DNA from 2 places in the Vibrio sp. 2033 genome. Region 2 is predicted to be linked to the other one. Evidence: predicted binding sites of a transcription regulator. Region 2 holds the regulator's gene; the other holds the start of a gene.
The links. Region 2 encodes CRP, which controls carbon source genes, mostly activating them, when cyclic AMP is high. Its sites were predicted from a motif close to TGTGANNNNNNTCACA; they were not measured.

Region 1 (5,539 bases), on a different contig from region 2:
CACTGAATAGCAGCGGAAGAACGCTCATTTTTAGTTGCGAAACTTCGGTGTAATTCACCCAATGAGAGTCTCGCGCTTTTTGTAGACGTTGTTGGAACTCTGCGCTACCAACACGCTGTTGTGCTTCTGCACTTAGCGCGAATTCAGGTACAGAGCTTACGTCGATGTACATGATGTTCAACCAACGACGAGAAGACGGGCTGTATGGGCTTGCCCCTTCTGGATTCGCAGGGAACAGCGAGTGAATCGGGTTCAAGCCAATGAAGTCACCGCCACGAGAGGCAATATCACTCACCAGTTGTTTTAGGTCGCCAAAATCACCGATGCCCCAGTTATGCTGAGTACGCAGTGTGTAAAGCTGGATACTAGGACCCCATAGCTTTTTGTGTTGGTTTAGATCGTCTTGTTTGAAACACGCTTTCGGCGTAATGATCAATGACATCTCGTAAGGTGTTTTACGACGCTTACGACTGATGATCAGTTTGTGATAACCCCAAGCCAAGTTCTTTGGCAATGCAAACACTAGAGGGCCACCCTCAGCACGCTCATCACGAACAATTTGGGACTGAAGATAGCCTTCAAGTACCTCTCCTTGTTCTGTTTCTAAACGCCAGCTGAATTCACTCTCACGAGCACTCGTACCTAGGTTTAGTTCCACTTCGACTGGTTCGCCGTCGCGTAAAACAAGAACAGGGGCTAGTACGTCTTTTTTATGTTTCTTTTCAGCAGAAGCCAGTAGTTTTTCATCACTGCTAGTATCGTAGCCAAGCGAAGCGAGCAAGCGGCGTAGCGTCTCCTCAGACACTTTAGCCTCATCTCCCCAAGCACTGACATAGCTATCAGCCAATCTCGCCATTTCCGCGACTTTCTTTAATGCTGTTTGTTCTTTCATCGCTTTCTCCGAAGGTAATACCAACACCTTCCATGTAGGGTTTTATTGTTATCAATAACTTCTTTTGGAAAATGACCAAAGGTAGCGCTTGGCTACCTTGGTCTTAACTAGGTTCTATTAGCGTTTCACCGCTTCAAGTTTCCAGATATTGTTCACGTAGTCGCGGATTGAGCGGTCTGACGTGAACTTGCCAACAAGGGCGGTATTAAGAATGGCCTTCTTCGCCCAGCCAGCTTGATCTTTATATTGTTCGCTCATGTCTTCGTGCGCTTTCACGTAAGATGCAAAGTCCGCAAGACATAAGTACGGGTCACCGCCGTCTAGCAGGCTGTCATACGTTGCACGCAGTAAGCCTGGTTGACCTGGTGTGAACTCTTCACCCAATAGCAAGTCCATTGACGCTTTGAGTAGGTGATCCGCATTGTAGTAATCAAATGGGTTGTAACCTTGAGCTTTCAGCGCTTTCACACCTTCAACATCTAGACCGAAGATGTAGATGTTCTCATCGCCTACTTCCTCACGAATCTCAACATTTGCACCATCCATTGTACCGATAGTTAGCGCACCGTTTAGCGCCATCTTCATGTTACCTGTACCTGATGCTTCTTTACCCGCTAGCGAGATTTGTTGAGAAACGTCAGCCGCAGGGATAATGATTTCAGCCATGCTCACGCGGTAGTCAGGGATGAATACCACTTTCAGCTTGTTACCGATGCGAGGATCGTTGTTCACCTTGTCTGCAATCTTATTGATTGCGAAGATGATTTCTTTCGCTAGGTGGTAACCCGGTGCTGCTTTTGCTGCGAAGAACACAACGCGTGGCGTACACTCAAAACCTGGTTCATTAAGAATACGGTGGTACAGAGACAGTACGTGTAGCAAGTCTAGATGCTGACGTTTGTACTCGTGCAGACGCTTGATTTGAACATCGAAGATTGCATTAGTATCGAGCTCGATACCCATGTTCTCTTTCACCCAAGTTGCTAGGCGTTCTTTGTTCTCTTTCTTCACGGCCATGAATTCTTTTTGGAATGTCGCGTCAGTGGCGTACTTCGCAATACCTTCAAGTTGCTCTAGTTTCGCTGGCCATTCTGGGCCGACTTTCTCAGTGATAAGCTGAGACAGACCTGGGTTACAGAACTTCAACCAGCGACGTGGCGTAATACCGTTCGTTACGTTGTGTAGACGTGTCGGGTACATTTCGTGGAACTCTGGGAATAGGTCTTTCTTAACCAATTCAGAATGAAGTGCTGCTACACCGTTTACTGCGTAAGAGCCGATTACACATAGGTTTGCCATGCGAACCATGCGGTGGAAACCTTCTTCGATGATAGAAAGCTTCTGTTGCTTCGCGACATCACCCGGCCACATTGCACGTACGTCTTGTAGGAAGCGATGGTTGATCTCGTAAATGATCTCCATGTGACGCGGCAGTAGGTGCTGAATTAGCGACTCTGGCCATGTCTCTAGCGCTTCAGGAAGTAGCGTATGGTTGGTGTACGCGAATGTCTTAGAGCTGATTTCCCAAGCCGCTTCCCAAGTTAGACCTTTTTCGTCCATCAGGATGCGCATTAGTTCAGGAATCGCAATCGTTGGGTGCGTATCGTTAAGCTGGATAGTCTCTTGCTTAGGTAGATCCGCTAGCGAGTAGCCTGCTGCTTCGTGGCGACGTAGGATGTCGCGTACAGACGCTGCTGAATGGAAGTACTGCTGCATCAGACGCAGTGTTTTACCTTTCTCGTGGTTGTCGTTCGGGTAAAGCACTTTGGTGATGTTACCTGCGTCGATCAGTGCGTGCTGAGCTTCGAAGTAATCACCATTGTTAAAGCTTGCTAGTGAGAATGGTGCAATCGCCTGACATTCCCAAAGACGTAGCGGGTAAACCGTGTCTGATTCGTAACCCACAATTGGAAGATCCCAAGGCATTGCTCTTACTGTCATGCCTGGTACCCATTTGCGAACCTCTTTACCGTTCTCGTTAATCACTTCAACGTGACCGTAGAAACCGATCTCTTGCGCAAGTTCTGGACGCGCAATTTCCCAAGGGTAACCTTCTACACCGCGCCATGCGTCAGGTGCTTCTTGCTGGCGACCATCTTTGAATGACTGTTTAAATAGACCGTATTCGTAATGTAAACCATAGCCGACAGTTGGGAATTCTTGTGCCGCACATGAATCCATGAAACACGCAGCCAGACGACCAAGGCCACCGTTACCCAATGATGGGTCGCGCTCTTCTTCTAGCAGATCAGTTAGGTTGTAACCTAGTTCAGCCATTGCTTCTGTTACTTGTTCGTACAGACCCATGCTGATTAGGTTGTTACCAGTCAAACGACCGATAAGGAATTCTAGCGAAAGGTAGTTAACGCTTTTGGCACTTTTAATGCGTGGATCTTCTTCTGTCGCAAGCAAATCTAGAGTAGTAAATTCAGCCAGAGCATGCCCCATTGCTAGGTACCATGCGCGGCTGTCTGCGTTTTCAATCGTATGAGCGTAAGTTACAGATAGGTGTTTCTTTACGCTTTCTTGGAACGACTTCTTGTCAAATTGTTTTTGTTGAGTAGGTTTCATTACGAAATTCTCACGTCTTTTGGTAATTCATCTGCCATACATCGTGCATTTACCTCTGTGAATAAACATCCTCCTAATTCTCATCCTTTGAAGGAGGAGGGCTGAGGGCGTAGAGGGGGTACCATTGCTAGGTTAGTGATCCAAATCTCAACAAAGTGAACTTTGCTCCAGTTCTTAGTGATTTTGATCACAATGGAATGTGAGAAAGGTTAAAACCCGTTCATGACGCTTTTTATAGTCCACTCATCTGATGATGTGAAAATTGTAATATCGGTCACATTAACTCGGTCAGCGTAGAAGAACTTTTCGTAATCTATGTGCAACGCGATCTTAACGCTAACGAAACAAACGATATTTAAGTGACGACAATCACAAATAAAGGGCGTAGTTGATGGTAAATCCATCAACCCTTGAGAATTAGGAAGTGGATCAAAGTAACGAACATTTCTGATGTCGTAACATCCCACTCAGCTCACAGGATTGTACGCTTTTTATACAAACTAGAATTAGGCGATGTGAGTTATTTCTAGTTTTCGCTAGCTTTTATATCTAAGTGACCGTATGGAATGGTTTTTCAGACGGACGCAAGCCCCAACAGTAGCGACATTATCTGGCATTCAAACAGTGTTTTTGATGCTGATGACATCATTCAGTAAGACGGCTTTCAAGGGGGCTTTACTAGAATGATCACGTTGCAGTCATTTGGGTATACACAAATAAGGACATAACTACTAATGTGGATTCCATCTAAGCTTACTCGACCAGGACGCCTGCACAATGCCATCGTGCGCCCACGAGTGTTGGACTTACTACAGCAAGCGCCTTACTACAAATTGGTTTTATTCCGATCCCCAGCAGGTTACGGAAAAACAACAATGGCAGCGCAGTGGCTATCCGATAAGCCAAACGTCGGTTGGTACAGCATTGATGACAGCGATAACGACGGCTTTCGCTTTGTAAACTATCTGCTTCAAGCATTAAACAAAGCCACCAACTTCAGTTGCGCTAACGCACAAAAACTGGCGGAAAAACGTCAGATCTCGTCTTTACGCTCCCTATTTAGCGAAGTATTCGCTGAAATGGCTGACTTTCATCAAGAGTGCTACGTGGTACTTGATGACTACCATTTAATCACGAATGATGAAATCCATGAATCCATGCGTTTCTTCTTAAAGCACATGCCAGACAACCTCACCGTTGTGGTAACCAGTCGTGCAGCGCCGCCTCTGGGCACTGCAAACTTACGTGTTCGTGATTTAATGATCGAAATCGGCAACGAGATGTTGGCGTTTGATACCGAAGAAACCACTCGCTTCTTTAACCAGCGTATCGCCGATGGTATTGATGAAGACATGGCGAACAGCCTAAGAACCTATGTTGAAGGTTGGCCATCGGCGATGCAGTTGATCGCATTACAAGCCCAACATCAAAACCGCACATTGGCACAAACTGTAGAGTCGGTATCGCAGTTCAATCACGCGCACTTGTGGGATTACTTGGTCGAAGAAGTGTTTGACTTACTCGATCACGAAACTCGTCACTTTTTAATGCAAGTATCCGTGCTTGACCACTTCAATGATGAGTTAGTGTTTGCCCTTACCCAACGCGAAGATGCACTGGGAATGATTGAATCGCTTAACCGTTACGGCTTATTCATTTACCCGCTCGAAGGGGAACAGAACTGGTTCCGGTTCCATAACTTATTTGGCGAGTTTTTATCTCATGAGCGCCAAGCTCGTATTCCTCAGCAAGAAAAAGATCTCCACCGCAATGCTGCTATCGCTTGGTTACAACAAAAAGCACCACACCAAGCGATTCATCATGCACAAAAATCGAATGATAAGGACTTAGTGGTAGAGATCCTAAACGAATTCGGCTGGAAGATGTTTAACCAAGGCGAACTCAGCACACTGGAAAGCTCAATTAACAAGTTGGACGATGATCTGTTGTTCAGCCACCCAAAACTTACGATGCTCCGAGCATGGTTGGCTCAAAGTCAGCATCGTTATAACCAAGTGGGCCACCTGCTTGAAGAAGCGGAAGAGGAACACAAAAAGCGTAACATTGCGTTAGATA
Region 2 (5,539 bases):
CATCCGATGGCGACTTTCTCGATCTCGCGTGGAGCGAGGACCCAACCCAAGAGCCTGCACAAAAAAAGCCGATTTTTGTTTTATTTCATGGATTAGAGGGGTGCTTCTATAGCCCTTATGCCAATGGGTTAATGAATGCATTTGCTCAATCTGGATGGCTGTCGGTGATGATGCATTTTCGTGGCTGCAGCGGTAAACCAAACAAAAAAGCACGAGCTTACCACTCGGGTGAAGTGACGGATGCTCGTTACTTCCTAGAGCACCTTGAACAACGTTTTCCTGATAATCCCAAAGTTGCAGTTGGTATTTCTCTTGGCGGTAACATGTTGGCGAATTATTTAGCCCAATATAAAGACCACCCTATTTTGAATGCAGCGACTATTATCTCTGCGCCTTTAGACCTAGCGGCGTGTGCAAACCGTATAGAACAAGGCTTTTCAAAAGTGTATCGCCGTTATCTGCTTTCTTCACTGAAACGTAACGCGTTACAAAAGCATCATCTACTGCATGGCGAGCTTGCGCTGTCCTACAACTCAATAAAACGTGTCACACGATTGTATGAATTCGATGATTTGATTACGGCACCATTGCATGGCTTCAAAGACGCACAAGATTATTACGACCAATGCTCTGGCTTAAGTAAACTACAGCAAATCACGCTACCCACACTGATCATCCATGCCAAAGACGATCCGTTCATGACCGACGATGTGATCCCGAAGTTTGTTCTGCCAGATAACATTGATTACCGTCTCTTTGAACACGGTGGCCATGTTGGCTTCCTAACAGGAACGGCGTTAAAACCTAAGTTTTGGTTGGAGGAAGCGCTGCCCGCGTATTACGAAAGTATCGCCGCAGATTACCTTTCTGCTGTATCCAAGCAACGAACGCAGTAAACTAGCCGCTCATCATAAAAGTTAGAGGTATTTATGATCATTCCATGGCAAGACATTGCGCCGGAAACATTGGAAAACTTAATTCGTGAATTCGTCTTACGCGAAGGAACGGATTACGGAACCGTCGAGGTTTCTTTGCAAGACAAAATTGATCAAGTTAAAGCTCAATTGGAAAAAGGTGAAGCGGTTATCGTGTTCTCTGAGCTACACGAAACCGTCGATATTCAGCATAAAACAAAATTTTAGACCCTTCACATTTTACCGTATCCCACTCGATGACAAGGTATTGTTACGTGCTATAGTGGGATATCGACCGTGCAGTAGTAACTCTACTGCACATTACAGGTAAGTAATTTTCGACAAGGTTTGTCATGTCAGCTAAACACCCAATTATTGCGGTTACTGGTTCGTCCGGTGCCGGCACGACCACTACATCTGAAGCCTTCCGTAAAATGTTCAATATGATGAACGTTAAACCCGCATGGGTTGAAGGCGATAGCTTCCATCGCTTTACTCGCCCAGAAATGGACATCGAAATTCGCAAAGCCCGCGAGCAAGGTCGACACATTAGCTACTTTGGCCCACAAGCTAATGACTTCCCGGGATTAGAAGAGTTTTTCCGTAAGTTCGGGCATGACGGTACTGGCAGCGTGCGCCGTTATCTGCACACGTTTGACGAAGCGGTTCCCTACAATCAAATGCCAGGCACGTTTACACCGTGGCAAGACTTACCCGAAAACAGCGACGTGCTGTTTTATGAAGGGTTACATGGTGGCGTGGTCGATGGCGATGTTAATGTTGCTCAACATGTGGATTTCTTAATTGGCATGGTGCCGATTGTGAACTTAGAGTGGATCCAAAAATTCGTACGTGACACTCGCGATCGCGGCCATTCGCGTGAAGCGGTGATGGACTCAATCGTGCGATCCATGGACGATTACCTCAACTATATCACTCCGCAGTTTTCTCGTACTCACATCAACTTCCAGCGCGTACCGACCGTTGATACTTCCAACCCACTTAATGCAAAAGGCATCCCTAGTTTGGATGAGAGTTTTGTGGTGATTCGCCTACGCGGTATCAAGAATGTCGACTTCCCATATCTGCTGGCCATGATTGATGGCTCATTCATGTCACGCCACAACACGATTGTCGTACCCGGCGGTAAGATGAGCTTTGCAATGGAGCTCATAGTTCGGCCTATCCTACAACAGCTCATCGAAACAGGGAAAATTGGCTAAAAACCTGCCTGCGAAGATGTTTACTTTTCATACCGTGATCATGTGCACAGTTTTGCTTACAAAATCTCAATCATGGCACGATTAAAATCAAGAAATCGTTTTCGAAAAAGGATACTATTTCTTACCGAAACACAAGAGAGCTTGCAGCATATAAAAAGTGCTCTTATTCTAGTAGGCCTAATTCAGGCTTAGCTAAAATATGGATAGCGCAAGCGTACCCTGCAGAGGAAGTGAGATATTATGGTTCTAGGTAAACCTCAAACCGACCCAACATTAGAGTGGTTTCTTTCACACTGTCATATTCATAAGTACCCTTCAAAGAGCACGCTAATTCACGCGGGCGAAAAGGCAGAAACTTTGTACTACATCGTTAAAGGTTCTGTTGCGGTTCTTATCAAAGACGAAGAAGGTAAGGAGATGATCCTTTCTTACCTAAACCAAGGAGACTTTATTGGTGAACTTGGTCTATTCGAGGAAGACCAAGAGCGCACAGCTTGGGTTCGTGCTAAATCTCCTTGTGAAGTTGCTGAAATTTCTTTCAAGAAGTTCCGTCAGCTTATCCAAGTAAACCCAGACATCCTAATGCGTCTTTCTGCGCAGATGGCTCGTCGTCTTCAAGTAACTAGCCAAAAAGTGGGTGACCTGGCGTTCCTAGACGTAACTGGTCGTATCGCTCAGACGCTTCTGAACCTTGCAAAACAACCAGACGCAATGACTCACCCAGACGGCATGCAAATCAAGATCACTCGTCAAGAAATCGGTCAAATTGTTGGCTGTTCTCGTGAGACAGTAGGTCGTATCTTGAAGATGCTAGAAGAGCAGAACCTAATCTCTGCTCACGGTAAAACCATCGTGGTTTACGGTACTCGTTAATCTCAAACTAGAGTGACACGAACAAAATTATAAAAGCCACCAATGGCAACATTGGTGGCTTTTTATTTGCTCATGACCAAATGAGATAGGGTGCAGCGAACACTAATGAGTAAGCTTAACAGGTTAACCCTAAAACTTAGCCATTCGTACTTTCAAAGATTTTGTCAGCTGAAGCGGCCACGAAACCTGGGTACAAATCACCATTTTCCATCGGATAGCGCTTAGCAAATTCATAAAACCCGCCAGGGATAATTTCAGTGCCTTCGCTAAAACGAACCGCTACTTTATCTGCCATGGTCGATGACTGCTCTAGCAACACCTCAGGAGTGCCCTTCACTTCACCACCATTTTCATTAATGGTAAACCCAGCGGTACGCAGATGATCGTTTACCTGCTTCACTTCTTCATATTCATTGAGCTGGTTAACGCTCACCGTGAAGTGGTTTGCTCCGTAACCATGCGCCGCAAGCCAAGATGCGTACTCACTTTCTTTAGCCAACGTTTGGTAATCAGCAAAGCTTAAATCCCACAAGCGTCCACCATGTAAGAATGCGCTATCGTTCAGCTTGTCAACATCGACTTGTGCCATCAAATTTTTCACAATCTCTTGTAGCTCAGGAGAGCACTCTTCAACTTTTAGCTCACTAATAAATACTTTAGGTTGCTTCGGATCTGGGTGCTCATAGTGCTTAGCAACCAGCTTTTTGCTTTCGAAAACGTAATCACCACACGCCTTGTAACCGATAGCTACAAATGGCTTAGCTAGAGTTTCAATACCAAGAGGCGCGATATTGAAGGTACGTAAAGCTATATGATCATTAATCAGAGGCTCATCTTCTTGAAGCAGCTGATGCACTTTAGCCGCCGAAGGGCAAAGACGTTGAATGTAATCTTGCCATAGCGATTCAAATAACACATCGGGCGTCATAACGACTCCTTGTTACGAGATGTAGAGTTTAAAGGTAAGCGGAAGTTGGCTGCTCGTTCACAACAAAAGTTGTCCAGAATAATGAACGAGCAACCATCAACCTGTGACGGTAAATGCCAGTCAGTCAACACGCTTTTCCGAGTCTTTGCTCACTTTTCGTGTTCTGCCAACGATCACTACAACCCATACCTAAATGATGCGCCGGCAAGGTGAGCCGCAATGCATAGTTGCGACTCTATTATTAAAACTTATAGCACTACACCTGGACTCAATGTTGCAGGCAAGACAGTTTCTTGACCTTCCATTGATGCCATTGGGTACGCACAGTAATCTGCTGCGTAGTAAGCGCTTGGGCGCAAGTTACCCGACGCCCCCGGACCACCAAATGGCGCATCACCGCTTGCACCAGTAAGCTGGCGGTTACGGTTCACGATTCCTGCACGAATGTGGTCAACGAAGTATTCCCATTCTTGGTCGTCGGTTGAAACCAAACCAGCAGATAAGCCAAAGCGCGTATCGTTTGCTAGCGCCACGGCTTTGTCTAATCCTTCGTAGCGCACCACTTGCAGAAGTGGGCCGAAGTATTCTTCATCTGGTAACTCAGCAATGTTCGTTACATCAATGATACCAGGAGAAACAAACGCCGCCTCTCCTGCTTTCGCTTCAATCAAGCTTTCACCGCCAAGAGACTGTAGATTAGCTTGTGCATCAAGAATAAACTTGGCTGCCGCGACCGAAATTTGCGGTCCCATAAATGGCGCAGGTTCTGCAAATGGTTGGTCTACGCGAATATTGCGTGTCGCTTCAACGAGTTTGGTGATAAGCGCATCGCCTTTTTCACCCAATGGCACATACAAACGACGAGCACACGTACAACGCTGCCCAGCACTGATAAACGCTGACTGGATGATGGTGTAAACCGTGGCATCCAAATCACCATATTTATCAGAGATCACCATCGGGTTATTACCACCCATTTCTAGTGCGAGCATCTTGCCTGGTTGACCCGCAAATTGACGGTGTAATACATGCCCCGTATTCGCGCTACCCGTAAACAGTACGCCATCAATGCCTTTTGCGTCAGCTAGGGCGATACCAGTTTCTTTCGCGCCTTGAACAAGGTTAATCACGCCTTTCGGCAGACCGGCTTCTTCCCATAGCTTCATCGCCAATTCACCCGTCCATGGCGTTTGCTCAGACGGTTTGAAGACTACCGTGTTACCAGCCAGTAGCGCAGGCACAATGTGACCATTTGGTAGGTGGCCTGGGAAGTTGTAAGGACCAAACACCGCCATCACGCCCAATGGGCGGTGGCGCAATACGATTTGGTTGCCTGCTGCTTCACGGCTCGCCTCACCAGTGCGGTCATGATAAGCGCGAATCGAAATGGCAATTTTACCTGCCATGGCTGCTGCTTCAGTGCGCGTTTCCCAAATCGGCTTACCGGTTTCTTTGGCAATCACTTCGGCGATTTTTTCGCTGTTCTCTTTTACTTTCTCCGCAAAAGCCAACACGATTGCCTCACGCTCTGAAAATGGACGCTTTTTCCAGTCAATAAACGCTTCACGCGCTGCAGATACCGCCTGGTTCACCTGCTCTGC

Region 1: the regulator CRP is predicted to act here: its motif matches at 3,727-3,742, upstream of R7P74_RS10345 (glycogen/starch/alpha-glucan phosphorylase).

The regions. Positions count from the first base shown of each region.
Region 1 is NZ_JAWOVC010000006.1:48,369-53,907, reverse strand. It holds gene malQ (4-alpha-glucanotransferase) at 1-892, opposite strand, end outside; gene R7P74_RS10345 (glycogen/starch/alpha-glucan phosphorylase) at 1,010-3,463, opposite strand; gene malT (HTH-type transcriptional regulator MalT) at 4,198-5,539, shown strand, end outside.
Region 2 is NZ_JAWOVC010000025.1:14,768-20,306, forward strand. It holds gene R7P74_RS21750 (hydrolase) at 1-896, shown strand, start outside; gene R7P74_RS21755 (YheU family protein) at 930-1,142, shown strand; gene R7P74_RS21760 (phosphoribulokinase) at 1,268-2,137, shown strand; gene crp (cAMP-activated global transcriptional regulator CRP) at 2,378-3,010, shown strand; gene R7P74_RS21770 (DUF1338 domain-containing protein) at 3,147-3,938, opposite strand; gene astD (succinylglutamate-semialdehyde dehydrogenase) at 4,187-5,539, opposite strand, start outside.